DNA from 4 places in the Streptomyces sp. NPDC059895 genome. Region 3 is predicted to be linked to each of the others. Evidence: riboswitches for the same ligand, from Rfam matches in the RefSeq annotation. Region 3 holds a riboswitch; each other region holds the start of a gene.
The links. A riboswitch is a leader RNA that binds a small molecule or an ion and turns the genes downstream of it on or off. The one in region 3 is predicted to bind cyclic di-AMP.
Positions count from the first base shown of each region.

Region 1 (6,928 bases), on a different contig from region 3:
TGCGGGGTGGTGAAGACGCCCGTCGGCACGCGGTCGTGGACGTCGATGCCCAGCGCGCGCAGCTGGCCGGCCTTGTCGGGGTTGTTGGACAGCAGGTCGAGGGCCGTGATGTCCAGGGCCCGCAGCATCTGGGCGGCGGCCGTGTAGTCCCGGCCGTCCTCCGGCAGGCCCAGGGCGGCGTTCGCCTCGTAGGTGTCCAGGCCCTGGTCCTGGAGGGCGTAGGCGTCGAGCTTGTTGTACAGGCCGATGCCGCGGCCCTCCTGGCGGAGGTAGAGCAGGACGCCTCCCCGCTCGGCTATGCGTTCGACCGCCTCGCGCAGCTGGGGGCCGCAGTCGCAGCGGGCCGAGCCGAGGACGTCGCCGGTCAGGCACTCGGAGTGCAACCGGACGAGCGGGCGGGGGCCGGGCTCGCCGAGGACGACGGCCAGGTGTTCCCGGCCGTCGGTCAGACCGTGGAAGGTGACCAGGTCGGCGTCGACCGCGTAGCCGTCGTGGAAGCGCAGCGGTACCCGGACGCGGGCACGCGGGGTGGCGGCGGGGGTGTCGGGCATGCGGGTTCTCCGGGTCGGGGGGCGGGGGCGGGGGCGCGGGCAGTGCACGGTCCCTCCGCCGCACATCTGCCATACGCCCACTGCTTCAGGTTTGAAGCAGTTGGGTGGTCGGGACCCTACCTCATGCTTGAAAGTTGAAGCAATGATGTCGGTGGGCGGCTCAGCGGCCGTCGGGACAGGGCGACGAGCGGCGCCGCCACGGCAGATCCTCGGGCGCGGTCTCGCCGCCGCCCTCCTGGAGCCCCTTCGCCACCCGCGTGAAGATCTCCTCCAGTTGCCCCACCTGCTCCGGCGTGAGCCGGTCGAAGAGGGCGGCGCGCACCGTGTCGACGTGACCCGGCGCCGTCCGCTCCAGCACCGTCATGCCCTCCTGGGTGAGGGCCGCGACGCTCCCGCGCTTGTCGCCACGGCACTCCTCGCGCCGCACCAGGCCGTCCTTCTCCAGCCGCGCCACCGCATACGTCAGCCTGCTCCGCGTGATCTTCAGCTTCTCCGCCAGACCGGTCATGCGCAGCCGCCGCTGCGGAGCCTCGGAGAGGTGGGCGAGGATCGAGTAGTACAGGTGGGGCATGCCGGCCTCCTGCTGGAGCTGCCGGTCGATCGCGTCCTCCAGGAGGAGGTATCCGGCGACGTACGCGCGCCATGCGCGCTGCTCCTCGGGAGTGAGCCAGCGGGTCGTCATGCTTCCAGTGTAGGTTTGTTTCAAAGTTGAACCAAGAACCAGGAGTCGCGGGCCTCCTGCCGCCGCGCCCCCGCCGCGCCAGGACCCCGCCGCGCCAAGACCCCGTCGCCCGTCCCCGGAGAGGCCGCGCCGATGCCGTACCCGTACGTCCTGCTGTCCGCAGCCGTCTCCCTCGACGGCTACCTCGACGACACCGGCCCCGACCGCCTGCTGCTCTCCGGCCCCGCCGACTTCGACCGGGTCGACGAGGTGCGGGCCTCCGTGGACGCGATCCTGATCGGCGCGGGCACCCTCCGCGCCGACAACCCCCGGCTCCTGGTCAACGCGCCCGCGCGCCGGGCCGCGCGCCGGGCGGCCGGCAGGCCGGAGTACCCCCTGAAGGTCATGGTCAGCGGCTCCGGAGAACTGGACCCGGCGGCGCTGTTCTGGCACACCGGTGGCGAGAAGGCCGTGTACACCACCGACCTGGGCGCCGAGCGCGCCCGCTCACTCGGCCTCGCCGCCGACGTCGTACCCCTCGGCCCCCACCTCGACTGGCGCCGGCTGCTGGAACACCTCCACGACGTCCGGGGCGTACGACGGCTCATGGTCGAGGGCGGCGGAACCATCCACAGCCAGCTCCTCCAGGAGGGCCTCGCCGACGAACTCCAGCTCGTCCTGGCGCCCCTCTTCGTGGGCGACCCGGACGCGCCCCGGCTCTTCGGGCCCGGCGGCTACCAGGGCGGACGGCTGCGACTCGTCGAGACACGGCGCCTCGACGACGTCGTCCTGATGCGCTACGAGCCCACCGCGCCCGGCTCCGGCCCGCTCCCCACCGCCGCCGACCGGCACTGGCTGGCCCTCGCCTGCGAGCTGGCCGCCGCCTGCCCGCCGTCGCGGACCGCGTTCAGCGTCGGCGCGGTGGTGGTGGCCGCGGACGGGGCGGAGCTGGCCCGCGGCCACTCCCGCGAGGCCGGCGACCCCGTCGTCCACGCCGAGGAGGCCGCCCTCGCGAAGATCGACCCCGCCGACCCCCGCCTGGCCACGGCCACCGTCTACAGCAGCCTCGAACCCTGCGCCCACCGCTCCTCCCGCCCGACCCCCTGCGCCCGCCTCGTCCTCGCCGCGGGCGTCCGCAGGGTGGTGACGGCCTGGCGCGAACCGGACACCTTCGTGACCGGCGCCGACGGCACCGGCCTGCTGACGGCCGCGGGCGTCGACGTCGCCGTCCTGGCCGAGTACGAGGAACGGGCCATGGCGCCCAACCTGCATCTGCTGCAGGGCAGTTGATACGGGCCGGGCCCCGTGCGAGCCACCCCCCGGGAGCGTGTGTGCGTCGGGCCCCGCGGATGGCGTACACTGGTGTCATAACGACGCGGGGTGGAGCAGCTCGGTAGCTCGCTGGGCTCATAACCCAGAGGTCGCAGGTTCAAATCCTGTCCCCGCTACTGAAGGCCGAGGGCCGGAATCCTGATCACAGGGTTCCGGCCCTCGGTGTGTTGCACCGTCGCGGCGTCGGCGCCCGGCCTCCGAGGCCCCGAAGCCTCCGGGACCATCCCTTACGGAACGTGAGCGGACGAGCGCCCTGCGCATAACAACTGAGTCACCATCACAAAAGCCGTGGTGGGTGCGGCGCGTTCGACACGGGGTCAACTCGCCCAGATTTCATCGATCCTGAGGCAAAAGTCCAGGCCATGAATGTTGTTGATCAAGAGGAACGGCTTGGAAACCCAGCCCCGGGTCTATTAACGTTCGATAACGCAGCGCGGTCGTCCCAGCCGTCACAAGAGGCGGCTCCGTGCGCACGCGCCGAATCCCGTAAGGGAACCGGGGAACCACCACCTTGGGGTGAATCACGCGGAGCCGCCGTGAGGTAACGGCCGGTATACGCGCGTAGGAGACCTTCCCGCTCCGAACCCGTCAGCTAACCCGGTAGGCGACGGAAGGAAAGGAGTACGCCCGCGTGGCGTCCAACCCGCCTGCCCCAGAAGCCCCGATCGCGCCCGGCCAGCCCTTCGGCTACGGCGGCTACCGCACCGACGAGGGCCCCTGGGAGGAGTGGAACCCCACCGCGGATTCCATTCGCCCGGTCCGCGGCCGGCACCGCGTCGCGAAGCAGCGCGGCGGACTCGCCCGCAGCTCCACCGTTCTCGGCGTCGGCGTCATAGCCGCCGTCGGCGCGGGCGGCATGGCCAGCGCCAACACGGGCAAGCCCCCGGTCTCCATCTCCATGCCGGACCTCCCCTCCGTGGGTTCCCTGATCTCGGACGACGACACCCCCGAGGAGTCCACGTCCGCGTCCGCCCTCAGCACCTTCGGCACCACGGTCGCCGACGAGGACAGCGGCGACAGTGCCGCCGACGCCGGAGAGGCGCTGCGCAGCCGGATCATGGCGCAGGCCGAGTCCCAGCAGACCCAACTCGAGACCAAGGCGCAGGCCGCCGCCGAGGCCGCCGCCGCCAAGGCCGAGGCAGACGCGGCCGCCAAGGCGGAGAAGGAGGCGGAGGCCAAGGCCGCCGCCGCGAAGAAGAAGGCCGCCGAGGAGGCCGCGAAGAAGGCCGAGGCCGAGCGCCTCGCCGAGCTCGCCAAGCAGTACACACTGCCGACGTCCTCGTACACCATCACCTCGACGTTCGGCCAGGCCGGCGCCTACTGGTCCTCCGGGTACCACACGGGCCTCGACTTCGCCGCCCCCACCGGCACCCTGATCAAGGCCGTGCACAGCGGCACCATCACCTCGGCGGGCTGGGACGGGTCCTACGGGTACAAGACCGTGCTCACCCTCGACGACGGCACCGAACTCTGGTTCGCCCACCAGTCCTCCATCAGCGTCAGCGTCGGCCAGAAGGTCTCCACCGGCGACGTGATCGGCCGCGTCGGCGCCACCGGCAACGTCACGGGCGCCCACCTCCACCTGGAGGTCCACCCGGGCGGCAGCAGCTCGGGCGTCGACCCCGCGGCCTGGCTCCGGGACAAGGGGCTCAACCCCTGAGATCCCGTACTGCCTGAGTCTTCCGGGGGCCGGTGAGGTGGCTTCCCGGATGTTCGCCAGGACTTGGCCGGAGGCGTGGTATACGCGCCTCCGGCCAAGTCGTTGGAGTTGGAGTTGGCGTTGGAGTTGGCATGCAGCGTGACCGGCAAATGACTGGCGCATGACTGGCAACGTCTTCGGCCGGACCGCCGACTCCGAGGGGCGTCCTTACGTGGTGTCCCTCACGGCCGGGGGCCGTGCCCCGGGTACGGCCCCGGTCCCGTCGGGTACCCGTAACCGCCTTGTCCGTAACCGCCTTGTCCGTGACCGGAGGGCCCCTGGCCGGAGGGTCCCTGGCCGGGATGGCCGTAGCCGGGATGGCCGTAGCCGGGATGACCGTGTCCGTGGACCCCGTACACCGGCCACGGCGGCACGGCCAACGGGACCGGGGGAGCCGTCATACGGGCCGCATGCTCCAGGGCGGGGCGGGCGACATCCCTGCGCCGCCAGAGTTCGTTGAGCAGTTCCCGCTCCCGTACGACGAAGTCGGCGCCGGCCCGGCCGAGGCGCCCACGGTGCCGTAGGAACGCGAGGGAGGTCGCGTACGCCTCGTACCTCGCCACCTCGCGCGCGGCGGGCTTGCCCAGGTACCGGCGGGCGTGGTCGCGGGCCAGCCGCCGGGCGCGCATCGAGCCGAGCGCGTACGGCTCCCCCGGGGTGAGCCACCCCGCGGCGGCGTAGGCGGGCAGCTCCTCGCGGACGGTGCCCAGTTCCCGTTGGCGGGTCCACACCACCAGCCAGGTCAGCACCGCGAACGCCGGCACCATGAACACCCCGTACACCGCGAAGAAGCCCCACTCGCCGAAGGACGCCGAGCCGTTCCAGAGGGCGTGCATGAGCATGGCGAGCAGCAGGCCGGCCGGCGGGAGCAGGACCCGGCGTGCGCGCCGGCGTTCCCCGGAGAGGGCGGCGATGCCGAAGCCGATGCCGGTCAGGACCGTGAACAGGGGGTGCGCGAACGGGGACATGATGACGCGCACGAAGAAGGTCGCGGCGGTGACGGAGGCGATACCGCCGTCACCGGCGAGCTGGTCGGTGCCGAAGGCGTTGCCGAGGTAGAGGATGTTCTCGGTGAACGCGAAGCCGGTCCCGGTGACGCCGGCGATGACGACTCCGTCGACCAGCCCGGTGAAGTCCCGCCGGCGGAAGAGGAAGACGAGGAGGACGGCGGCCGCCTTGGCGGACTCCTCCACGACCGGGGCGACGATCGTCGCGCCCAGGGTGTCCGCGCCCGCGGGGTCGGCGGTCGCCGTGGCTATCCAGCGGGTGGCGAAGCTGTTGGCGACGATCGCTATCAACGCCGCCGCGCAGGCCCCCCACGCGAACGCGAACACCAGGTTCCGCCAGGGGCCGGGCTCGACCCGGTCGAGCCAGCGGAAGACGGCTATGAGGAGCGGGACGGGGAGCACGGCCAGTCCCAGCCCCACCAGGAACCCCTGGGTGCCCGTCTGTTCGCGGACCAGGGCGAGGATCACCAGTCCCGACAGGGTGAGCAGGGTGATCAGGGCGCCGTAGCGCACCCAGGTGTGCTGCCACCAGTGTGCGTGCCGGATCCCACCGCCCTCCGGCACCGCGCCGGACTGCGGCGGCTGCGGGGGCTGTGGCGGGTGCGGCGGATACGGAGGGCTGGTGGCCACGGCATCGACCCTAACGAGGGAGAGGACGGCGGTGGAGGGGGTCGGGGGGTGGAGGCATCGGCATGAGCGTGAACGTGGGCGTGAATGTGGGCGTGGGCGTGGGGGGCGGTGTGGGCCGGGGACGATGACCGGGGCGGGGCGGGGCGGGACGGGGCGGGGCGGGCGCTCGGGTCAGCCGTGCTGTACGCGACGGAACAGCAGATCGTGCACCACATGCCCCTTGTCCAGGCCCTGTCCCTCGAAACGGGTGAGCGGCCGGAACCCGGGCCGGGGCGCGAAGCCGCCGTCGGCCTGAGTGTTCTCGAAGTCGGGGTGCGCGGTGAGCACCTCCAGCATCTGCTCGGCGTACGGCTCCCAGTCGGTCGCGCAGTGCAGCAGCGCGCCGGGCCTCAGGCGGGTCGCGGCCAGGGTGAGGAACTCCGGCTGGATGAGGCGCCGCTTGTGGTGGCGCTTCTTGGGCCAGGGGTCGGGGAAGTACACGCGCAGGCCGTCCAGGGAGTCCGGGGAGAGCATCTCGCGCAGCAGGATGATCGCGTCGCCGTTGCCGACCCGGATGTTGGTGAGGCTGTTGTGGTCGGCGAGGTTGAGGAGGTTCCCCTGGCCGGGCGTGTGGACGTCGACGGCGAGGAGGTTGGTGCCGGGGGCGCCGGCCGCCATCTGCGCGGTGGCCTCGCCCATGCCGAAGCCGATCTCCAGGACGACGGGGTGGTCGTTCCCGAACAGTTCGGTGAGGTCGACGGGGTGGCCGTCGATGTCGAGCCCCCATTTCGGCCAGAGCCGTTGCAGCGCGTCGGCCTGTCCCGTGGTCACCCGGCTGCGGCGGGGCTGGAAGCTGCGGATCCGCCGCTCGAAGTGAGAGCCGGCGGGGTCGGCCTTGGGGCCGTCCGGGAAGCGGGGCTCGCCCTTGGCGCGGGTGCGGCGGAGGGACTCGCCGGGGGCGGGTCGGGAGTCGGGGGTGTTCAGGGAGTCAGACACAGTGGGCCGATTTTACGTGCGTGGGTGGACGGGGTTCCTGCCCGGCCGAGCGAGCCGGGCCGTGCGGCGGAGT
Region 1 is NZ_JBHWKO010000034.1:15,682-22,609, reverse strand. It holds gene ribA (GTP cyclohydrolase II) at 1-551, opposite strand, end outside; gene ACFV9M_RS30055 (MarR family winged helix-turn-helix transcriptional regulator) at 712-1,233, opposite strand; gene ACFV9M_RS30050 (dihydrofolate reductase family protein) at 1,366-2,502, shown strand; tRNA gene ACFV9M_RS30045 (tRNA-Met) at 2,587-2,660, shown strand; cyclic di-AMP (ydaO/yuaA leader) riboswitch at 3,010-3,168, shown strand; gene ACFV9M_RS30040 (M23 family metallopeptidase) at 3,176-4,204, shown strand; gene ACFV9M_RS30035 (PrsW family intramembrane metalloprotease) at 4,426-5,880, opposite strand; gene trmB (tRNA (guanosine(46)-N7)-methyltransferase TrmB) at 6,052-6,855, opposite strand.
Region 1: another riboswitch for cyclic di-AMP. It lies ahead of ACFV9M_RS30040 (M23 family metallopeptidase); the one in region 3 lies ahead of ACFV9M_RS31235 (C40 family peptidase).

Region 2 (6,928 bases), on a different contig from region 3:
GGGTGGCCGGGCGGATGGCACCGAGCGGGGTGGCCGGGCGGATGGCACCGAGCGGGGTGGCCGGCCGGGTGGCCTCGCCTCACCCGGCCCGGTGCACCACCGCGTCGCACAGTTCCATCAGCGCCTTCTTGGCCCCGCACTCCCGCAGGGGCGCCAGCGCGGCCCGCGCCTCCTTCGCGTACCGCACGGTGTCCGCACGGGCCTGCTCCAGCGCGGGGTGGGCGCGCAGGGCGGCCAGTGCCTCCGCGTGCCGTGCGTCGTCGCTCAGGTCGGAGTCCAGCAGCTCGCAGAGCGCCACGTCCTCGGGCCGCGCCAGGCGCTCCGCCCGCTCCCGCAGCCGGAGCACGGGCAGCGTCGGGATCCCCTCCCGCAGGTCCGTACCCGGGGTCTTGCCCGACTCGTGGGAGTCCGACGCGATGTCCAGGACGTCGTCCGCGAGCTGGAAGGCGACTCCCAGCCGCTCGCCGTACTGCGTCAGCACGTCCACGACCGTGTCGTCGGCGCCCGACATCATCGCGCCGAACCGGCACGAGACGGCCACCAGCGAGCCGGTCTTGCCGCCCAGCACGTCGAGGTAGTGCTCGACCGGGTCCCGCCCGTCCGTCGGCCCCGCCGTCTCCAGGATCTGCCCGGTGACCAGCCGCTCGAACGCCTCCGCCTGCACCCGGACCGCCTGGGGCCCGAGGTCGGCGAGGATGTGCGAGGCGCGGGCGAAGAGGAAGTCCCCGGTGAGGACGGCGACCGAGTTCCCCCACCGTGTGTTCGCGCTCGGCACCCCGCGCCGTACGGTCGCCTCGTCCATCACGTCGTCGTGGTACAGCGTGGCCAGGTGGGTGAGCTCCACCACCACGGCCGACGGCACGATCCCCGGCGCGTGCCGGTCGCCGAACTGTGCAGAGAGCATCACGAGCAGGGGCCGGAACCGCTTTCCGCCCGCCCGCACCAAGTGCTGGGCGGCCTCCGTGATGAAGGGAACCCCGCTCTTGGTGGCCTCGAGCAAGCCTTCCTCGACAGCCGCCAATCCGGCCTGGACATCGGCTTCCAGAGCCTGGTCCCGCACGCTCAGCCCGAACGGCCCGACGACGGTCACGAGGGGTCTCCTGTCTGCTGGTGTCTACTGGCGGTTACACGGTTTGTCGATAGGTCGCTGCCATCACTCGAGTCAGCGTATCCGGTCACGTTTCGATCACTGATAAGCCCCCACGTCCCCCGGCCCCCCAGGTCGCTCGACCGGGAGGCGACGAGAGGAGCCCGGATGAGCCAGGGCGGCTTCCGATCATGACCGGTATGTTTCTGATCAGCCGATACGAACGGACATTTATCGACTGACCGGGAAGTAGTGATTCATGTCCAGCGCAGAGGTGGACGCCGAATCCGCCGACCGGCCCCCTCCGCGCAACGACGCCGTCCCGGGCCGCCGCTTCCCCGGCCGGCCCGGGGGCCTGCTCGCCCTCTGCGGCCTGACGGCCTGGGAGCGCTTCTCCTTCCTGGGGGTGCAGGCCGTTCTGGTCCTCTACTTCTCCGACGCGGTGGCCCACGGCGGTCTGGGCCTGCCGGCCGGGACCGCCGTCTCCCTCGCGGCGGCCTTCGGCGCCCTCGCCCACCTGGCCTCCGTCGCCGGCGGCCGACTCGCCGACCGTGTCCTGGGCCCGTACCGCGCGGTGCTGTGGGGTGGAGTCCTGACCGCCTGCGGGCTCTACGCCCTGGCCGTGCCCACCGCCGGCACGACCTGGACGGGCCTCGGCCTGATCGTCGCCGGCACCGGGCTCGCCAGGCCGAACGCCGCCACCCTGGTCGGCACGCTTCGGCGCGCCGACGACCACCGCCGCGACGCGGACTTCGCCCTCTACTGCGCGGCGCTCGGCCTCGGCGCCCTCGCGGGACCGGTGATCACCGGCGGGCTCGGCGATCACCACGGCCGGCACTGGGGGTTTCGCGGCGGCCGCGATCGGCATGACGTGCGGCCTGGCGCAGTACGTGACCGGCCGCCGCCACCTGGCCGACCGCCGTCACCTGACCGACCGCCCTCAACCGACCGGCCTCCCCCAACCGACCGACCACCCTCAACCGACCGGCCTCCCCCAACCGACCGACCGCCGTCAGCCGACCGACCACCCTCAACCGACCGGGAGCCTTCACCCGACCGGGAGCCTTCACCCGACCGGGCGAAGGCGCGCCCCTCGATCGGTACCGACGGCCGGCAAGGTCACGGTCTCCCCCCGGTCCCTCGCTCGCTCGGCCCCGGTACGCCGGGCGGCCACCGGATCGTCACCGGGGCCGTGGTCGTCACCGCGTTCACGGTCCACCTGGCCGCGTCGGGGTGACTGACCCTGAGAATTCGTGAACCTGCTCACCCTGATCTCGGTACTGGCCCCGGTCGCCTGCTTCGCGGTGCTGTTCACCAGTCCGGCGGTGACCGCGCGGGAACGCGGCCGGCTGCGTCCGTGCGTCGTACTCTTCCTCGCCTCGACCGTCTTCGACCTCGCCCTCCTCCGGACGTACTCCACCACACTGCTGCCGGGCTCGGCGGGCGCCGGGACCGCGATCCCCGGCTTCGGCTTCCCGGCGAACTGGTACCTGCCGGCGCTCTGCGCCTTCGAGGCCGTCCTCGCGCCGGCGGTGGCGGTCCTGTGGGTACGGCCGGGCCGCCGCGGGCCGGGCGCCGGGCCCACGATCGCGCTCGGGGTCGCCCTCGGCGGTCTGGCGGCCCTGCTGCTGGCGGTGCCGACGAGCGGGCGCGGTGACAGCGACGCGCACCCGATGTCCGGCTGGTGGATCGTGGGCTCGTGCCTGCTGCTCGGCCTCGGCGACGTCCTCGTGAAGGCTTCGGGCCTGTCGGCCACCTCCAGGCTCGCCCCGGCCGCCTTCGCCGGGTGGACCATGGCGCTGTGGTTCCTCTCCGCGGCACTCGCGGGCGGCATCCAGGCGCAGGCCGCGCGGCTCCACGACGACGTGTCCCGGCCCGTCCACTACGGCGTCAGCGGTGCGATCGCGGTCGCCACCGGCCTGGCCGTACTGGCCGCGTCGCCCTGGCTGCGCCGCACCACACACCCCGCCCCCTGACCCCCGCCGCCCGCCCACCGACCCACGAGGGCCCGCGCATCCCCCTGCCGCCCGAACGGCCGCCGTCATGACAACGACGGGCACCACCGGGGAGGTTCCGCCCCCGCCGCCGACCCGCCCTACGGGGCGCCCCGGGGCCACGACCGGACAGTTCCCGCACCCTCCGCACCCCCACCCCCCTCCGCACCCCCCACCCCCCTCCGCACCGCTCCGCCCCCCTCCGCACCTTCCACCCCCCCTCCACAACGCGCCCTTTTAAAAAGGACTTATGACTCATTGTCCGTTTGACCCCTATTGCGATGGCGGGTGACTTGGCTCACTCCACCCCCCACCCCACTCCTCACACCGGACCCTGTGATTCCGCTTTGCCTCAGGTGAGTTGACGTTTTACGACAGCAAAGGATCAAGCACCCCATACTGCGCGGATCATGGTCAATGGGGGTGTGGTGTGATTCCGCCACTTGTTCCGGACATGTGCTCTCGCATACGTTCCGCTCAGTCGGGCGGACGCCGAATCCTGCCGCCGCCCTTCACCACCCATCGACGAACACTCACGCACGGCAGGAGCGGGGGACCCAGGTAGAACGCCGGGCCGTACGTCACGCACGTAACGGCCCCGGCTAGGGGTGAAGTCGTGCCGCCGTACCCGTACGGCGGCCGGCCGGGCACCTCCCCGCCCGAACCCGACAGCTCACCCCGCAGGCGCCGGAGAGGAAGTCCGCCATGTCTGCTGCCACCCAGCCCCGCCGCACCCGCCTCGCCCGCACCGTCGCCGCCGTCTGCACCGGCGCCGCCGTGCTCTCCCTTCCCTTCATGGCCGCCACCAGCGCCTCCGCCGCCCCCACGACGTCGGTCGCCACGACGTCGGCCACCACGGTCGCCGGGTACCCCGACAACCTCGACGGCTGGATCCGCGAGTCGCTCGCGATCATGGCCGAGCGCGGCATCCCGGGCACGTACAACGGCATCCACCGCAACATCCTCCGCGAGTCGTCGGGCAACCCGAAGGCCATCAACCTCTGGGACTCCAACGCGGCCAAGGGCACCCCGTCCAAGGGGCTGCTCCAGGTCATCGACCCGACCTTCGCCGCGTACCACGTGCCCGGCACCTCGTACGACCCGTACGACCCGGTCGCCAACATCACCGCGGCCTGCAACTACGCGGCCGCCCGCTACGGCTCCATCGACAACGTGTTCGGCGCGTACTGACCTGCCCGAGGCTCAGGACACACCCCGCAGAACAGGCCCCGCGGCACACACCCCGCGGCACATGTCCTAGGGGAAGAGGCGTTCGAGGACGACGGCTACGCCGTCGTCCTCGTTCGACGTCGTCACCTCGTCGGCCACCGCCTTCAGCTCGGGGTGGGCGTTGGCCATCGCGACACCGCGCGCCGCCCAATCGAACATCGGGATGTCGTTGGGCATGTCGCCGAAGGCCAGCGAGTCCTCGGGCCTCAGCCCGAGGTGTTCGGCCGCCAGCGCCAGACCCGTCGCCTTGGTGATGCCGCACGGCTGGAGCTCCACCGTGCCCGGCCCCGACATGGTGACGGTCGCGAGCGAGCCGACCACCGAGCGGGCCGTCGCCGCCAACTCGTCGTCGGACAGGGTGGGGTGGCGCAGCAGCACCTTGCTGATGGACTCGCGCCACAGGTCGTCGCGCGACCCGACGCGCAGGGCCGGCAGGGTCGGGTGGGGCATCCGGTAGCCCGGCTCGATGAGCGTCAGCCCGTCGACGCCGTCCTGGTCGACGGCCGCGTACACCTCGCCGACCTCCGCCTCGATCTTCCCGAGCGCGGTCTCCGCCAGGTCCCGGTCCAGGGTGACCGACCACAGCAGACGGTCCGTGCCGGCGTCGTACAGCTGCGCGCCCTGTCCGCACACCGCGAGTCCCCTGCTGTGCAGGTTCGCCAGCAGCGGCCGCACCCGGGGTGCCGGGCGGCCCGTCACGACCAGGTGGCGGGCGCCGGCCGCCGCCGCCCGCGCGAGCGCGTCGAGCGACCGGTCGGAGAAGGTGTCGTCGCCGCGGAGCAGCGTTCCGTCCAGGTCGGTGGCGATGAGGGAGTACGCGGCGCAGCGCGCGGCATCTGCGAAGGGTGCGGCCATGATCAGAGAATACGGATCCCGGCCGTCCCCAACTCACCGTCCGTGCAGGCCGATCCGCGGGAGAACGGGGAGCGGCGGCCAGAAACGGCTTTCTCACGCAACGCCGGGTACAGGACGGTTGAAGGCCTCTGCACCGATTGGCAACAACATGCTCCGCTACCTACCGCCCTGACCGCCTGGAGCGGTACCGTCCAGGAGTCCAGGGGGGACTTGATCGGGGGGTCAGGTTGAGCAGTGGACGTGTTCGTGTGCTCAGGCCGGAGGAGCTCGGCGAGGGGGATCGGGAGCGCTGGCGTGCGCTGCGCGCCGCGTCCACGGTTCCGCGCAATCCGTTCATGGAACCGGAGTTCACCGACGCGGTGGGCCGGGTGCGGCCCCGCGCGCGCGTGGCGGTGGTGTACGAGGGGCGTGAGCCGGTCGGCTTCCTCCCCCACGAGCGGGGCAGGCTCGGCCGCGGCCAGGCCCTCGCGTACGGCGTCTCGGACGCCCAAGGAGCCGTACTGAGCCCGGGCATCGGGCTGAACGCGGACGAACTGATGCGCGCGTGCTCCCTGTCGAGCTTCGCCTTCGACAACCTGGAGGCGGAACAGGGGCTGTTCCTGCCGCAGGTGGCCGCCGAGTACGCGTCCTACGTCATCGACGTGGAGAAGGGGTACGAGACCTACGAGTCCGGCCTGCGCGCGCAGTCGCCGAAGTTCCTGAAGACGACGCTCGCGAAGGAACGCAGGCTGGGCCGCCAGGCCGGGCCGCTGCGGTTCGTGTTCGACGAGCGCGACCCGGCCGCGCTGCGCACGCTCATGGCGTGGAAGTCGGCGCAGTACCGCAGGACCGGCCGCCGGGACCGGTTCGCGCAGGAGTGGATCACCCGGCTCGTGGACGCCCTTGCCGAGACGCGCGCTCCGGAGTGCTCCGGCACGCTGTCCGTGCTCTACGCCGGTGAGCGGCCCGTCGCCGCCCACTTCGGACTCCGTTCGGCAACCGTGCTGGCCTGCTGGTTCCCGGCCTACGACCCGGAGTTCGCGAAGTTCTCGCCGGGGCTGGTGCTGCATCTGCGGATGGCCGAGGCCTCGGCCGCGGAGGGCGTCGGCCTGCTCGATCTGGGGCGGGGCGCGGCCGAGTACAAGGACTCGCTGAAGACGGGCGAGCTGCCCGTGTACGAGGGGGCGTGGACGCGTCCGGGGGTGGGCGCCGCGCTCCACTGGCTCAGCCGTGAGCCCTCCCGCCGCGCACACCACTTCGTACGGGCCCGGCCGAGGCTCGCGGCGGCGGCCGCACGGACGTTGAAGGGCGCGGGGCGGTTGCGACAGTTGCGGCGATCGTGACGGTCGGGATCACCGGGCCCGCCAGGGAGGGTCGGCATCGCCGGGCCTGGCGGGGAGAGTCGGAACCGCCGGGCCCGGCGGGGAGATTCGGGTGTGGGGCCCGACTCGGGTCCGACGCGCGCAATCGGACGCGGATTCGGAGGGGGGCGGAGGCGGATTCGGAGGGGGGCGGAGGCGGATTCGGAAGGGGGCGGAGGCGGGGTCGGAGACGGGGTCGGCGTGGCCGGAGGCCGTGTCGGCCGGGTCGGAGGCCGGTTGGCCGGGGGCTCGTCGCGAGAGGTGCCCGTGAGGGCAGGGGGACTTCATGGCAGGGGAAGGCTCATGAGACCAGGGGGGTTCATGTCCCGCGCACACGTGGAGCAGGAGATCCGGCGGTTCCTCGACATCGGGCCGGTGCAGGTCGCCGAGCTGGACCTGGAGGGTCCCGGGGCCGCCCTCAG
Region 2 is NZ_JBHWKO010000045.1:8,797-15,724, reverse strand. It holds gene ACFV9M_RS34040 (polyprenyl synthetase family protein) at 80-1,090, opposite strand; partial or broken gene ACFV9M_RS34035 (oligopeptide:H+ symporter) at 1,347-2,013, shown strand; gene ACFV9M_RS34030 (hypothetical protein) at 2,341-3,063, shown strand; cyclic di-AMP (ydaO/yuaA leader) riboswitch at 3,602-3,781, shown strand; gene ACFV9M_RS34025 (transglycosylase SLT domain-containing protein) at 3,787-4,272, shown strand; gene ACFV9M_RS34020 (HAD family hydrolase) at 4,339-5,166, opposite strand; gene ACFV9M_RS34015 (GNAT family N-acetyltransferase) at 5,415-6,488, shown strand; gene ACFV9M_RS34010 (glycosyltransferase) at 6,828-6,928, shown strand, end outside.
Region 2: another riboswitch for cyclic di-AMP. It lies ahead of ACFV9M_RS34025 (transglycosylase SLT domain-containing protein); the one in region 3 lies ahead of ACFV9M_RS31235 (C40 family peptidase).

Region 3 (6,928 bases):
TCCTCGCCGGCGGCGACGACGGCGCGGTGCTCCGGCAGCGTCACCTGCTCCACGCCCTCCACCTCGAAGCCGGCGTCCGCGATCATCTCCAGGTCGGCCCGGCCCGCCTGCCCCTCGCTGGTGAGGTAGTCACCGAGGAAGATCGAGTTGGCCAGGTGCAGCGCGAGCGGCTGCATCGTGCGCAGATGGACCTCACGTCCGCCCGCGATGCGCACCTCGACGTCCGGGCACACGAACCGCACCATCGCCAGGATGCGCAGGCACCGCTGAGGGGTGAGGTTCCACTCCTTGGCGAGCGGGGTGCCCTCGAACGGGATCAGGAAGTTGACCGGCACCGAGTCCGGGTCCAGCTCGCGCAGCGAGAAGACCACGTCCACCAGGTCCTCGTCGCTCTCGCCCATTCCGGCGATCAGCCCGGAGCAGGCGGACAGGCCCGCCGCGTGCGCCTTGTGGACCGTGTCCACCCGGTCGGCGTACGTGTGCGTGGTCGTGATGTCCGCGTACGTCCCCTCGGACGTGTTCAGGTTGTGGTTGTAGGCGTCGGCGCCCGCCGCGCGCAGCCGCTCCGCCTGGCCCTCGGAGAGCAGACCGAGGCAGGCGCACACCTCGACCTCCTCGTTCCGCTCCTTGATGGCCTTGATGGTCTCGGAGACCCGGTCCACGTCCCGGTCCGTCGGACCGCGCCCACTCGCCACCAGGCACACCCGCTTCGCCCCGCCGGCCAGCCCCGCGGCCGCCGCCTCGGAGGCCTCGTCGGGCTTGAGCCAGGTGTACTTGAGGATCCCGGCCGTGGAGCCGAGCCGCTGGGAGCAGTAGGAGCAGTCCTCGGGGCACAGCCCCGACTTGAGGTTGACGAGGTAGTTGAGTTTCACCCGTCGCCCGAACCAGTTCCGGCGCACCCGGCCGGCCGCGGCCACCACGTCGAGCAGGTCGTCGTCGGACGTCGCGAGGACGGCCAGCGCTTCCGCACGGGTCGGCAGCTCGCGCCGAAGCCCCTTGTCCACCAGCGTGTTCAGCAGGTCCATGAGAGCCGATCCTGTCCTACCGAACCGCTCCGGGCCAAGGTAGGGATCGCACAACACGCCCGCTTCGACGTGTGGGTATTGCCACACCATGGGCGGCCACACCTGCCGCTAGTGTCTGTCCGCTACCTACAAAAGCACCGGAGGAACCATGGCGTTCGGCTGGATCGACGAGCAGGCGGAGCTGCGCCGCCGCGCCGGACTCGTACGGACCCTGCGTCCCCGGCCGGCCGACTCGCCGCTCCTCGACCTCGCGAGCAACGACTACCTGGGCCTGGCCCGTCACCCGGAGGTCACCGAGGGCGCGGCGCGGGCCGCCCGGACCTGGGGCGCCGGCGCCACCGGTTCCCGTCTCGTCACCGGCACCACCGAACTCCACGCCGAGCTGGAACGGGAACTGGCCGGCTTCTGCGGCTTCGAGGCGGCCCTCGTCCTCTCCTCCGGCTACGCCGCGAACCTGGCGGCGGTCACCGCGCTGGCCCCGTACGGAACCCTGATCGTCTCGGACGCCGGGAACCACGCCTCGCTCATCGACGGCTGCCGGCTGGCCCGCGGCACCACCCAGGTCGTAGCACACGCCGACCCGGACGCCGTGCGCAAGGCGCTCGGCACGCACCCGGGCCCGGCGCTGACGGTCTCCGACACGGTGTTCTCGGTCGACGGCGACGCGGCCCCGCTGGCCGCCCTCGCCGAGGTGTGCCGGGAGCACGGGGCCGGGCTGGTCGTCGACGACGCCCACGGGCTCGGCGTCCTCGGCACCGGCGGGCGCGGCGCCCCGCACGCCGCGGGGCTGGCCGGCGCCGGCGACGTCGTCGTCACGGTCACGCTGTCCAAGTCGCTCGGCAGCCAGGGCGGGGCCGTGCTCGGTCCCGCGCGGGTGATCGAGCATCTGGTGAACGCGGCCCGGACGTTCATCTTCGACACCGGCCTCGCTCCCGCGGCGGCGGGCGCCGCCCTCGCGGCGCTGCGGCTGCTGCGCCGCGAACCGGAACGCGCGGCACGCGCGCGTGCGGTCGCGGGCGACCTGCACGCGCGGCTGACGGCCGCGGGTCTGGAGGCGGTGCGTCCGGACGCCGCGGTCGTCTCCGTGCGTGCGCCGTCCCCGGAGCGGGCCGTGCGCTGGGCGGCGGACTGCCGGGCGGCAGGCCTGACCGTGGGCTGCTTCCGTCCTCCCTCCGTGCCCGACGGCGTCTCACGCCTGAGGCTGACCGCCCGTGCGGACCTCTCCGAGGCGCAGATCGAACGCGCTGTACGAGTGATCGGCGAGACACGACCATGAGTCGGCGTGACACGGCCGTGCGCCGGGATACGGGTGGGGGGTAGGGGTCCGGGCGTTCCGGACGAAGGTCAGCGGAACGCTGCCGTGAAGCCCGTCCAGCTCTCGGGGGAGAAGAGCAGGGCGGGTCCGGCCGGGACCTTGGAGTCGCGCACGGCGAGCAGACCGGCCCACGGTCCGGTCTCCGGGCGGGCCGTCTCCACGCAGTTGTTGGCGCCCGTGCTGTAGCTGCTGCGCAGCCACCGCAGATCCTGCGGACGGTGGCGGTCGTGCAGGTCGGTGCTGGAGGGTACGTTCCGAGGCAGTGCAGTCATGGTGCCTCCTTACGCGCCGTCAGCTTTCGCGGCGATGTAATCCAGTGTGTCCTCGGGCGAAAGAGCGTGCACCCGAAGGGCGTTGAAGGCCTCGGTGTAGGCCTGGAGGTGTTCTTTCCGTTCGAGGTAGAGGCTACTCGTCAAGTGGTCGAGAACAACCACATCCAGATCAGAAGTGCTCGTAAACGAGAAGATAACGAAAGAACCTGTGACTCCGATATGAGCTCCGGCACTGAACGGCAGTACCTGGAGCGTCACTTGGGGAAGCCGGCCCGCCTCCACGAGCCGGTCCAGTTGCCGCGCCATGACCTCCGGGCCCCCCACCTCCCGGTGCAGCACGGCCTCGTCCAGCACCGCGTTCAGCGTCAGCGGCGGCTGCACGCGCAGTACGTCCTGGCGGGCCAGCCGCACCTCCACCAGAGTGTCCAACTGGTCCGCGTCGGCGCCCTCGACGGCGGCCCTCGTCACCGCCCGCGCGTACTCGGGTGTCTGGAGCAGCCCCGGGACCACGGTCGTCTCCAGGGTGCGCATCGCGCTCGCCTGCGACTCCAGGCTGATGAAGTCCCGGTAGGCGGGCGGCAGTACACCGCGGTAGGCGTGCACCCAGTGGTCCCGTCCGCCGCTGTCGACGGATCCCGCCAACGCCAGCATCAGCTCGCGCAGTCGGGGATCGGTCACGCCGTAGGCGTCGAGGAGTAACCGCACATCGGCCGGTTTCGTACCGCTGGTGCCGGTCTCGATCCGGCTCACCTTCGACTGGTGCCAGCCGACGAGCCGGGCCGCCTCCCCACTGGTCAGGCCGAGGCGGGCGCGCAGGGCCCGCAGTTCGGCGCCCAGTTTCCGGCGGCGTACCGCGGGACCGTGCTGCATAGAGCTCTCCTTACTCCCTACGAGCCGTCCAAATACGCTCTGCCGTGGCAGAGTTCACCGCATCGAGCGACAGATATATGCACATCTTGGTGGATCGCCACCGGTGACGGCCCGCTGATGGCAATCTGGCGACGAAGCACCAGTCCGGGACCGTACTCGAACCATCCGCACCGTGTCGGACTCCGGTCCCGTGGGAAAGGGACGGCATCGCCATGGCAGACCATCTGGAAGCATCCCTCACTCTGCCGAGCGACCCGGCCTCGGTGTCCACGGCTCGCGCGTTCGTGCTGACCACGCTGGGGGGATGGGGTCTTCCCGCGGAGGCGGAGACGGCCGACACCGTCCGCCTCATCGTCTCCGAGCTCGCCACCAACGCCGTACAGCACACCTTCGGGCAGTCGCCCACCTTCAGGGTGGACCTCCGGCTCGACCGGGACGAGCTGCTGCGTGTCGGCGTCACCGACAGCCACCCGCGCTTCCCCAGGCGCCTGCCGGCCGCCGTCCAGCAGGACAACGGCCGCGGCCTGGTGATCATCCGGTGGCTGACCGCGGAGTGCGGCGGAAGACTCCGCGTCCGCCCCACCCGCGAGGGCGGCAAGACCATCTCCGTCGACCTGCCGTGGACGGTGCCCGTGGAACCGGTGGCGACGGCGGGCCAACAGGAACCTTGACCCCGCGCGGCTTCCGGGGCGGGGGACGTGGAGCGGTGAGGGGCGTGGAGTACGTGTGTGGGGGGTGGGGGACGGAGGGCGGGGCGGAGGGTTGCGGGGATGGGGCGCGGGCGCGGGGGTGGGGTGCCGGGGGGCTTGGGGGCTCGCGGGTGTGGGGTCACTGGGGGCTGCGCGGGGAGACGGGCCGCACGGGAGCGGCTGTCCGCCGGACGAGTGGTGTGCGGGGCGCGGGCGCGGGTGTCCGCCGAACGGGTGGTTTCTGGCGGGCGTGAGCGCGGGCGACGCGCTCGGCCGGCAGGGGGTGGCGTGGGGGTGGCAGCGGCCGCCGCCGGAGGGGCGGAGGAACGGCGGAGGAGCGGCGGGGCAACGGCGGAGGAGCGGCGGAAGGCGTGGTGTTCCGGAGCCGGACGAGGCGAGGCGGAAGCCGACCGGTGGGGGACTGGCGAGGCTCCGCGACTGGGGAGGGCTGTGGAGGGCTGTGAAGCTGTGGAGGCCGGCGTGAAGGCCACGGAGGGCGGTTGAACGGCTGCGGGACGGCCCTGGGCGGGGCGCAGGCGGCGCGATCGGCCGGCTGACGGCCCTCACGCTCCCACGGCCGCCCATGGCCCTGATCCGCCCCTGATCCGCCCCTCCCGGCACCCGGAGCCGGGCTCCAGGGCGGGGCTGCGGGGGGCGGGGCTGCGCGGCCGGGCTCCGGAGGCGGTGGCGGCGCGTCAGGGACGCCGCCACCACCCCCGGAGGGTCACTTGACCCGGCCGCGGAGGATCACTTGACCCGGCCGTACCAGACGCTCTTGGTCCAGATCTTCTGCAGCCTCACCACGTCCCCGGTCTTCGGGGAGTGCCAGATCTTGCCCTTACCGGCGTAGATCCCGACGTGGTAGACGTACGACCCCGAGTGGAAGAACACGAGGTCCCCGGCCTTGCGATTGCTCGCCGAGATGTGGCGGGTCTTGTTGTACTGCTGGGCCGCCGTACGGGGCAGTTTCTTGCCCGCCTTCTTGAACGAGTACAGCGTGAGCCCGGAGCAGTCGAACCTGTTCGGTCCGGTGGCCCCGTACTTGTAGGGCGAACCCTTTTTGGAGGCCGCGATCTGGAGTGCCTTCGTCGCCGGGGTGACGGCCGCTGCTTCGGAGGCGACACCCGGGACCACGATCGAGCCGCCCACGGCGGCGATGGCGAAGGCCGAGGCCGTGCCGGCCCGGGCCATGAGCGACGGGACACGATTGAGCGCAGTCATGCGCAACCCTTCGTCAGCCGCCTGTGAAGGATGACCTGTCGGATTCGGGCTGGCGAAGTTGCCCGGCCGCTGCTGCGGCTTCACCCCAAGGGCTGCTCGGTCCGGTCGTGGCGCGACCGCTCCGGCGACCCGTCGTGCTTGGGTCCTCCACTCCTGCCGATGCACTCCTGTCGACCGGTCATCCGGGCGGCGGCAGGACTCGGCGTCCGCCCGGACCGCCCCGCCGCTTGTGGCGGGGGCTTGTCGTCAGTCAGGGATCTTGGCGCACCGATGTCCGAAAATCCCAACGCAACCGGGGATTTGTGGGGTTACTCACCACTCACCCGTTCGGGTGGACACCCTGATGGCGGGTCAGGTGTCAAGGCGACGACATACCCCCCGACCAGCGCCGGAACCTGACGTTCCGGCGCGGTGCCCCTCATTTCGCGCAACCGCTGTGGGCTGGAAAAAGCAGTCGAGGATAGGCCGCCCGGGGGTACGCCGTTCGGTCCGTTTCAACTCGGGGCCGAGCGTCACGCTTTCGGCGAACACGGAGCCGTCGGGACACCCGTACGTCATCGGTCGGGGAGCGGAGGCATCGTGACGCGCGCCGTGCGGCGCTCCCCGTCCAGCACGCGCAGCGCCCGCGCGAGCGTCGGCGCGTGCAGTTCGCTCTCGCCCCGCTGGTGCATCAGCGTCAGCGCGTCGCGCAGCGCGGTCGCCCTGCCGACCAGTGCCTGGGCGGCGCGCAGTCCGCTGTAGGTGTCGCCGTGGCGGGCGGGGTTGATCCGGCCGAGCAGGTCGACCACCTCCAGGTAACGGTCGATCAGCTCGGCCTCGGCCCGGGTCAGCGCGGGCAGCGGAGGCAGCTCGGGAGGCAGCATCGGCGGCTCACCCCACACCCGGCAGGCCGCCGGAAGCCCGGCGGGCCGGGACCACCCGGTCCACCAGGCCGTACTCCACGGCCTGGCGGGCGTCGAGGATCAGGTCCCGTTCGAGGTCGGCGTCGACCTGCTCCGGGCGGCGCCCGGTGTGCCGTACGAGCATCTCCTCCAGGCGGGTGCGGGTGCGGGCCAGTTCCCCGGCCTGGACGACCAGATCGCTCGTCTGTCCCCGCACCGGCTCCGGCAGCGCCGGCTGGCGGAGCACCACGCGCGCGCCCGGCAGCACGGACCGCTTGCCCGGTGTGCCCGCGGCCAGCAGGACGGCGGCGGACGAGCCGGCCTGGCCCAGGCAGACGGTCTCCACGTCACAGGTGACGTACCGCAGCGTGTCGTAGACGGCCGACATCGCGCTGAACGAGCCGCCCGGTGAGTTGACGTACAGCGAGATGTCCCGGTCGGGGTCCCGGTGCTCCAGGTACATGAGCTGGGCCATCACGTCGTTCGCCGCGGTGTCGTCGATCGGCGTGCCCAGGAAGACGATGCGCTCCTCCAGCAGCTTGGAGTACGGGTCCAGCGTCCGGTGCCCCGAGCCGGTGCGTTCGGTGAACTCGGGCAGGACATGGCGGGCGGACGGTCGGGTCATGGAGCCCCCTCTTTCGGCGTCTGTAAAAAA
Region 3 is NZ_JBHWKO010000036.1:70,566-77,493, reverse strand. It holds gene bioB (biotin synthase BioB) at 1-1,025, opposite strand, end outside; gene ACFV9M_RS31255 (8-amino-7-oxononanoate synthase) at 1,174-2,301, shown strand; gene ACFV9M_RS31250 (DUF397 domain-containing protein) at 2,370-2,612, opposite strand; gene ACFV9M_RS31245 (helix-turn-helix domain-containing protein) at 2,622-3,482, opposite strand; gene ACFV9M_RS31240 (ATP-binding protein) at 3,695-4,153, shown strand; gene ACFV9M_RS31235 (C40 family peptidase) at 4,919-5,392, opposite strand; cyclic di-AMP (ydaO/yuaA leader) riboswitch at 5,396-5,607, opposite strand; gene ACFV9M_RS31230 (hypothetical protein) at 5,947-6,255, opposite strand; gene ACFV9M_RS31225 (ATP-dependent Clp protease proteolytic subunit) at 6,263-6,898, opposite strand.

Region 4 (6,928 bases), on a different contig from region 3:
GCCCGCTGCGGCGTCATGGCGGCCGTGCCCCTGGCGGAGTTCGAGCAGCGCACGGCACGGTCCTTCCCCGCGTCCGACCTCGACTGGGCGGCCAGGCCCCGGCTCGGCGTCGTGGGCCTGCTGGTCCCGGGGGAGGAGACCGGGACCTGGCGGGCGAGCGGGCCCCTGGTCGCGGACGCCCTGCGGTCCTCCGAGCTGCCGCCACCGGGACCCGACCTGTGGTCGTTCGCCGCCGAGACGGCCCGGGAGCACGGCCCGGACGACTTCGACGCGGTGGTCCGGGCGGGCCGTGCCGCGCTGCTCGGATGGGCGGAGGCGGACGACGAGTACGCGGTGTGGGCCCTCGCCGACCTCGCGGCCCTGGCCGGGGACGACACCGACGCCCGTTTCTGGTACCGGAGACTGGCGGAGCTGGTGCCGAGGCTGGCCCAGCCCTTCGCCGAGTACCTCCGGCGGCGGGGTGAGGACGACGAAGCCGTCTGCTACCTCATGAAGGCGGCCGGGGCCGGCCACGAGCGTGCCGTGAACGACCTCGGCCCCCTCCTCCTCGCCCGGGCCGAACACTGGCTCGCCCGCGCCGCCGACGCCGGTTCGACGCCCGCCGCCGAGCAGCTCACCGCCCTCCGCGCGGCCCTCGCCGAGGACCGGGCTACCGTCGAGGAGTGACCGACCAGCCCCGCCGCGACACCGACACCCCACCGGCCCCCGAACTCTTCACCTGGGAGTTCGCCACCGACCCCTACCCCGCCTACGCCTGGCTGCGCGAGCACGCCCCCGTGCACCGCACCAGGCTCCCCAGCGGAGTGGAGGCCTGGCTGGTCACCCGGTACACGGACGCCAAGCAGGCCCTAGCCGACCAGCGGCTGTCGAAGAACCCCGCACACCACGACGAGCCCGCGCACGCCAGGGGCAGGACCGGCATCCCCGGTGAGCGCAAGGCCGAGCTGATGACGCATCTGCTGAACATCGACCCGCCGGACCACACCCGTCTGCGGCGCCTGGTCAGCAAGGCGTTCACCCCCGGCCGCGTCGCCGAGTTCGCCCCCCGCGTCCAGGAACTGACCGACCAGCTCATCGACCGGTTCGCCGCCCAGGGGACCGCCGACCTCATCCACGACTTCGCCTTCCCCCTCCCCATCTACGCCATCTGCGACCTGCTGGGCGTCCCCAGGGAGGACCAGGACGACTTCCGCGACTGGGCCGGGATGATGATCCGGCACGGCGGCGGACCGCGCGGCGGTGTCGCGCGGTCGGTGAAGAAGATGCGCGGCTACCTGTCCGAGCTCATCCACCGCAAGCGCGAGGCGCTCCCCGCCGAGCCCGCCCCCGGCGAGGACCTCATCTCCGGCCTCATCCGCGCCTCCGACCACGGCGAGCACCTCACCGAGAACGAAGCCGCCGCCATGGCCTTCATCCTGCTGTTCGCGGGCTTCGAGACCACCGTCAACCTCATCGGCAACGGCACCTACGCCCTGCTCACCCACCCCGGACAGCGCCGGCGGCTCCAGGACTCCCTGGCCGCGGGCGACCCCGGCCTGCTGGAGACCGGCGTCGAGGAACTCCTGCGTTTCGACGGCCCCGTGGAACTCGCCACCTGGCGCTTCGCCACCCGCCCGCTGACCATCGGCGGCCAGGACATCGCCCCCGGCGACCCCGTCCTCGTCGTCCTCGCGGCCGCCGACCGCGACCCGGAGCGCTTCACCGACCCCGACACACTGGACCTCTCCCGCCGCGACAACCAGCACCTCGGCTACGGCCACGGAATCCACTACTGCCTGGGCGCCCCGCTCGCCCGGCTGGAGGGCCGGACCGCGCTCGCCACCCTCCTCACCCGGCTGCCCGACCTGCGCCTCGCGGCGGACCCGGCCGACCTGAGGTGGCGCGGCGGTCTCATCATGCGCGGACTGCGCACCCTCCCCGTGGAGTTCACGCCCCCCGCGCCCCGCTGAGCGCCCACACCTCGCTGACCGCCCACACCCCGCTGACCGGCCCACACGCCGCAGCCGTCCGCTGACCGACCGTCGTGTGAGGGAACGGCGAAGCGGAGGTGACGGCTTCTCGACTCTGTGATCTTCACGTGATCCGCGCGGCATTAACTTGTGACAAGTGATCGTGTGCCGATACGTTCACTCGTCAGCGCGGCGCCTCGGCACCACCCGTCGCGCGGTCAATGCTGTCTCGAGAAAGGCCCCCCGCATGCTCACCGGGAACGGTCGTCATCGTCGCCCCCGCCAGGCCCCGGCCCTCCTCGTCGCGGCCGGCGTGACCGGCTCGGCCATCGCCATCCCGCTGCTCGGCGCCACCGGCGCGAGCGCCGCGGACAACACGGTGTGGGACACGGTGGCGGAGTGCGAGACCGGGGGCTCCTGGAGCGCCAACGAGGGCGGCGGCGAGTACGGCGGCCTGTCCCTGACGCAGGAGAACTGGGAGGCGTACGGCGGGCTCGACTACGCCCCGCGCCCGGACCTGGCCAGCCGCAACCAGCAGATATCCGTCGCCCAGAAGGTCCTCGCGGACCAGGGCGTCGGCGCGTGGGGGACCTGCGGGCTGACGTCCGGTCTGAGCGCGGACTCCGGCTCGGAGGACCTGGACACCGGGGTGGCCGAGGACTCGTCCGACTCCTCCGTGACGTCCGGCTTGTCCGACCTGTCCCGGGAGTCGTCCGACTCCTCGGACTCCTCGGACTCCTCGGACTCCTCCGCCTCTTCCTCCAACTCCTCCGGCTCCTCGGCGGATGCAGGCGAGGACTCCACGGACTCGTCCACCGAATCCGCCACGGATTCTCCGGAAACGTCCGCGTCGTCCCCTTCTTCCTCTTCCGCCTCCGCGTCGGACAAGTCCGCCACGTCCGACACGTCCACCGGTTCCGGCGCGAGCGGCTCCTCGGCGGGCGGCGGCTCGTCCACCGCGACCCCGGAAGCGGACGACTCGGGCAACCCGGGTCAGAGCGCGGGCGCTTGGAGCCTGGTCGACACCGGTTCGGCCGACGCGGTGACCGGCGGCACCACGGCCGGCGCCACCGCGTCTGACGACACCGCGTCCTCCTCCGGCCGCCACCGCGGCGGCAGCGCCGACGAGGACACGGCCGACGGCACCACCACCGCCTCCTCCGGCCGGCACGCCGCCGACACCCTCGGCGGCACGGCGGCCACCTACACCGTCCAGGCGGGCGACTCCCTCGTCACCATCGCCGACTCCCTTGACCTCGACGGCGGATGGCGTGCGCTCTACGCCGAGAACAAGGACGTCATCGGAGCCGACCCGGGCGACATCGTGCCCGGTCAGACGCTCGCGACAGGGGTCGAATAGGGCGTAAAAGCCGTGAAAACGGGGGGAGTTCGCGTCATGCTTCGCGCTGAATGTCCGGTTTGGCGAAAGTGTGGGATGAGTCTCAGAAGCGCTGATCGTCTTTGATATTCCGCCGATCGCCTGCCTACGGTCATGACCGCTCGGCAACCCGAGCCCCGGCCGTCGCAACGCCGAATCCTGCCAGCGGCCATCCGGGAACAGTCGTCGCGTCAAGCGCCGCAGGCAGGAGCGGGGGACCCAAGGTAAGTGCCGCACCGGGTGGTCGACGGACGCGGCTAGGGGTGAAGCCACGCCTCCCGGAGAGGCGTGGCCGGGCAACTCAACCGGCCCGAACCCGACAGCTCACCTCGCAGGCGTCGGTGAGGGGATCGATCCATGCTGTTTTCCGGCAAGGGCAAGCACCGCCGTCCGTCCAAGGCCACCCGCGCCATCGCCGTCGCCGGTGTCACCGGCGCCGCCGTCGCCGCCCCGCTGATGGCGGCCGGCAACGCCTCCGCCGCCACCGCCTCCGAGTGGGACACGGTCGCCCAGTGCGAGTCCGGCGGCAACTGGTCCATCAACACCGGCAACGGCTACTACGGCGGCCTGCAGTTCTCCGCCTCCACCTGGGCCGCGCACGGCGGCACGCAGTACGCCGCCACCGCCGACAAGGCCACCAAGTCCCAGCAGATCCAGATCGCCGAGAAGGTCCTCGCGAGCCAGGGCAAGGGCGCGTGGCCGGTCTGCGGCAAGGGCCTGTCCGGCGCCGCCTACACCGGCGGTTCCTCGTCCGACTCCTCCTCCGGCTCCTCGACCGACTCCTCGTCCGGCTCCGGTTCCTCGAACTCCGGTTCCTCGGACTCCGGCACCACGAGCCGTTCGACCGAGCAGCAGAGCGCCTCCCGCTCCGCCGAGCGCCCGGCCGCCCAGAGCCAGAAGACGGTCACCACCCCGACCGGCGAGAAGGTCGAGAAGGGCGACGGCGAGTACAAGGTGGTCACCGGCGACACCCTCAGCTCCATCGCCCAGGAGCAGGACGTCGCGGGCGGCTGGGAGAAGCTGTTCCAGCTCAACAAGGACATCGTCGACGACGCCGACCTCATCTACCCGGGCCAGCAGCTGCACCTGAAGTGACACCTGACTCCCAGGGCGGCCACAGCTCCCGCACAGCCGCGGTCCGCACACTGAAGACCTCGTGAGGGTCCCCCCCGTCCCCACGAGCGCCCCGCTCCGGCGCGCGTTCCCCCGTACGCGCCGGAGCGGGGCTTTTCTTTGCCCGCCCGCCATCCGCCTGTTGGTCACCCTCTTTGTTCCGGGCGGGAACAATGTGTACCGTCAGCCTGTCCACGGGGCGGTCGGTCGGCTGCCGGCGGCCCCGGGACGGTTAGGCTCTAGTCGCAAGGCCACAACAAGGGATCACCAAGGGCCGCCCGTGGCCCACGTGCCCCGCACAACCAGCGTCACATCCCACGAAGGAGATGCTCGTGCCGTCCATCGACGTCGTCGTAGCCCGGGAAATCCTGGACTCCCGAGGCAACCCCACGGTCGAGGTCGAGGTCGGCCTCGACGACGGCAGCACGGGTCGTGCCGCCGTTCCGTCCGGCGCCTCCACCGGAGCCTTCGAGGCCATCGAGCTCCGCGACGGTGACCCGAACCGCTACCAGGGCAAGGGCGTCGAGAAGGCCGTCCTCGCCGTCATCGAGCAGATCGGCCCGGAGCTGGTCGGCTACGACGCCACCGAGCAGCGCCTGATCGACCAGGCCATGTTCGACCTGGACGCCACCGACAACAAGGGCTCCCTGGGCGCCAACGCCATCCTCGGCGTCTCCCTCGCCGTCGCCCACGCCGCCTCCGAGGCCAGCGACCTGCCCCTCTTCCGCTACCTGGGCGGCCCGAACGCGCACCTGCTGCCGGTGCCGATGATGAACATCCTGAACGGCGGCTCGCACGCCGACTCCAACGTGGACATCCAGGAGTTCATGATCGCCCCCATCGGCGCGGAGTCCTTCTCCGAGGCCCTGCGCTGGGGCACCGAGGTCTACCACACCCTGAAGAAGGTCCTGAAGAGCAAGGGCCTGTCCACCGGCCTCGGCGACGAGGGCGGCTTCGCCCCGAACCTCGGCTCCAACCGCGAGGCCCTCGACCTCATCCTCGAGGCGATCAAGGAGGCCGGCTACACCCCCGGCGAGCAGATCGCCCTGGCGCTCGACGTCGCCGCGTCAGAGTTCTACAAGGACGGCTCCTACACCTTCGAGGGCAAGGACCGCTCCGCCGCCGAGATGACCGAGTACTACGCCGAGCTCGTCGAGGCGTACCCGCTCGTCTCCATCGAGGACCCGCTGTTCGAGGACGACTGGGAGGGCTGGAAGACCATCACCGCCAAGCTCGGTGACAAGGTCCAGCTCGTCGGCGACGACCTGTTCGTCACCAACCCCGAGCGCCTCGCCCGCGGTATCGAGGAGGGCGCCGCCAACGCGCTGCTCGTGAAGGTGAACCAGATCGGTTCGCTCACCGAGACCCTCGACGCCGTCGAGCTGGCCCAGCGCAACGGCTTCAAGTGCATGATGTCCCACCGCTCCGGCGAGACCGAGGACGTCACCATCGCCGACCTGGCCGTCGCCACCAACTGCGGCCAGATCAAGACCGGCGCCCCGGCCCGCTCCGAGCGCGTCGCCAAGTACAACCAGCTGCTGCGCATCGAGGAGATCCTCGACGACGCCGCCGTGTACGCCGGCCGCAGCGCCTTCCCGCGCTTCCGCGAGGTCTCCAAGGGCTGACCAGCCCCCGGGTGAGGCTCAGCCAGTCGTACGTACGTCCCCGTACTCGGTCCCGTACCGTGTCCGGGGACGTACGCACGTGTGAGACGGGAGGCGGGGACAGGTGGCCGTGAAGGACCGGGACCGTTTCTCGACCGCTACCAGGATCCGGCTGCTCGGCGAGCAGACGGCGGCCCGCGTCTACCGTTCCCAGACCAAACGGCAGGCCCGCCGCTCGCGCCTCACCGGCCGCGCGGCACTGCTCGCGCTCGTGCTGTGCTCGATGATCGTCGCCCTGGCCTATCCCATGCGGCAGTACGTCTCGCAGCGCGCCGACATCGCCGATCTGGAGCGCGAGAAGGAACAGGCCAGGCAACGGGTGGAAGAACTGCGCGACCTCAAGGCACGCTGGCAGGACGACGCGTACGCCGAGCAGCAGATCCGGGAGCGGCTGCACTACGTCATGCCGGGGGAGACGGGCTTCATCGTCATCGACCCGGCCGCCGCCCGGCAGACCCGCGCCGACCTGGGGGCGGCGGACCGCCCCTGGTACACGAACGTCTGGGACGGCGTCGACCGGTCCGACGCCTCCGACCAGTGACGACCCCGTGGGACCCCGAGGGACCCCGAGGGACCCCATGGGACCCCGAGGGATCCCGCGAGATCCCGTGGGACCCCGAGGGACCCTATGGGACCCCATGAGATCCCGTGGGACCCCATGAGATCCCATGAGATCCCATGAGATCCCGTGAGTTTCCGTGAGGTCCGGTGAGACCCCGCGGAGCGCGAGCCACGACAGACGCGGGGCTCGACCCGTGAGATCCCAGAGCCGATAGAAAGACAGGCATGAAAACGCCCCCGCCGCCCACTCCGCGCACCGAGCC
Region 4 is NZ_JBHWKO010000029.1:91,473-98,400, reverse strand. It holds gene ACFV9M_RS28110 (sel1 repeat family protein) at 1-666, shown strand, start outside; gene ACFV9M_RS28105 (cytochrome P450) at 663-1,949, shown strand; gene ACFV9M_RS28100 (transglycosylase family protein) at 2,197-3,309, shown strand; cyclic di-AMP (ydaO/yuaA leader) riboswitch at 3,514-3,680, shown strand; gene ACFV9M_RS28095 (transglycosylase family protein) at 3,685-4,422, shown strand; gene eno (phosphopyruvate hydratase) at 4,773-6,065, shown strand; gene ACFV9M_RS28085 (septum formation initiator family protein) at 6,169-6,645, shown strand; gene ACFV9M_RS28080 (DUF501 domain-containing protein) at 6,891-6,928, shown strand, end outside.
Region 4: another riboswitch for cyclic di-AMP. It lies ahead of ACFV9M_RS28095 (transglycosylase family protein); the one in region 3 lies ahead of ACFV9M_RS31235 (C40 family peptidase).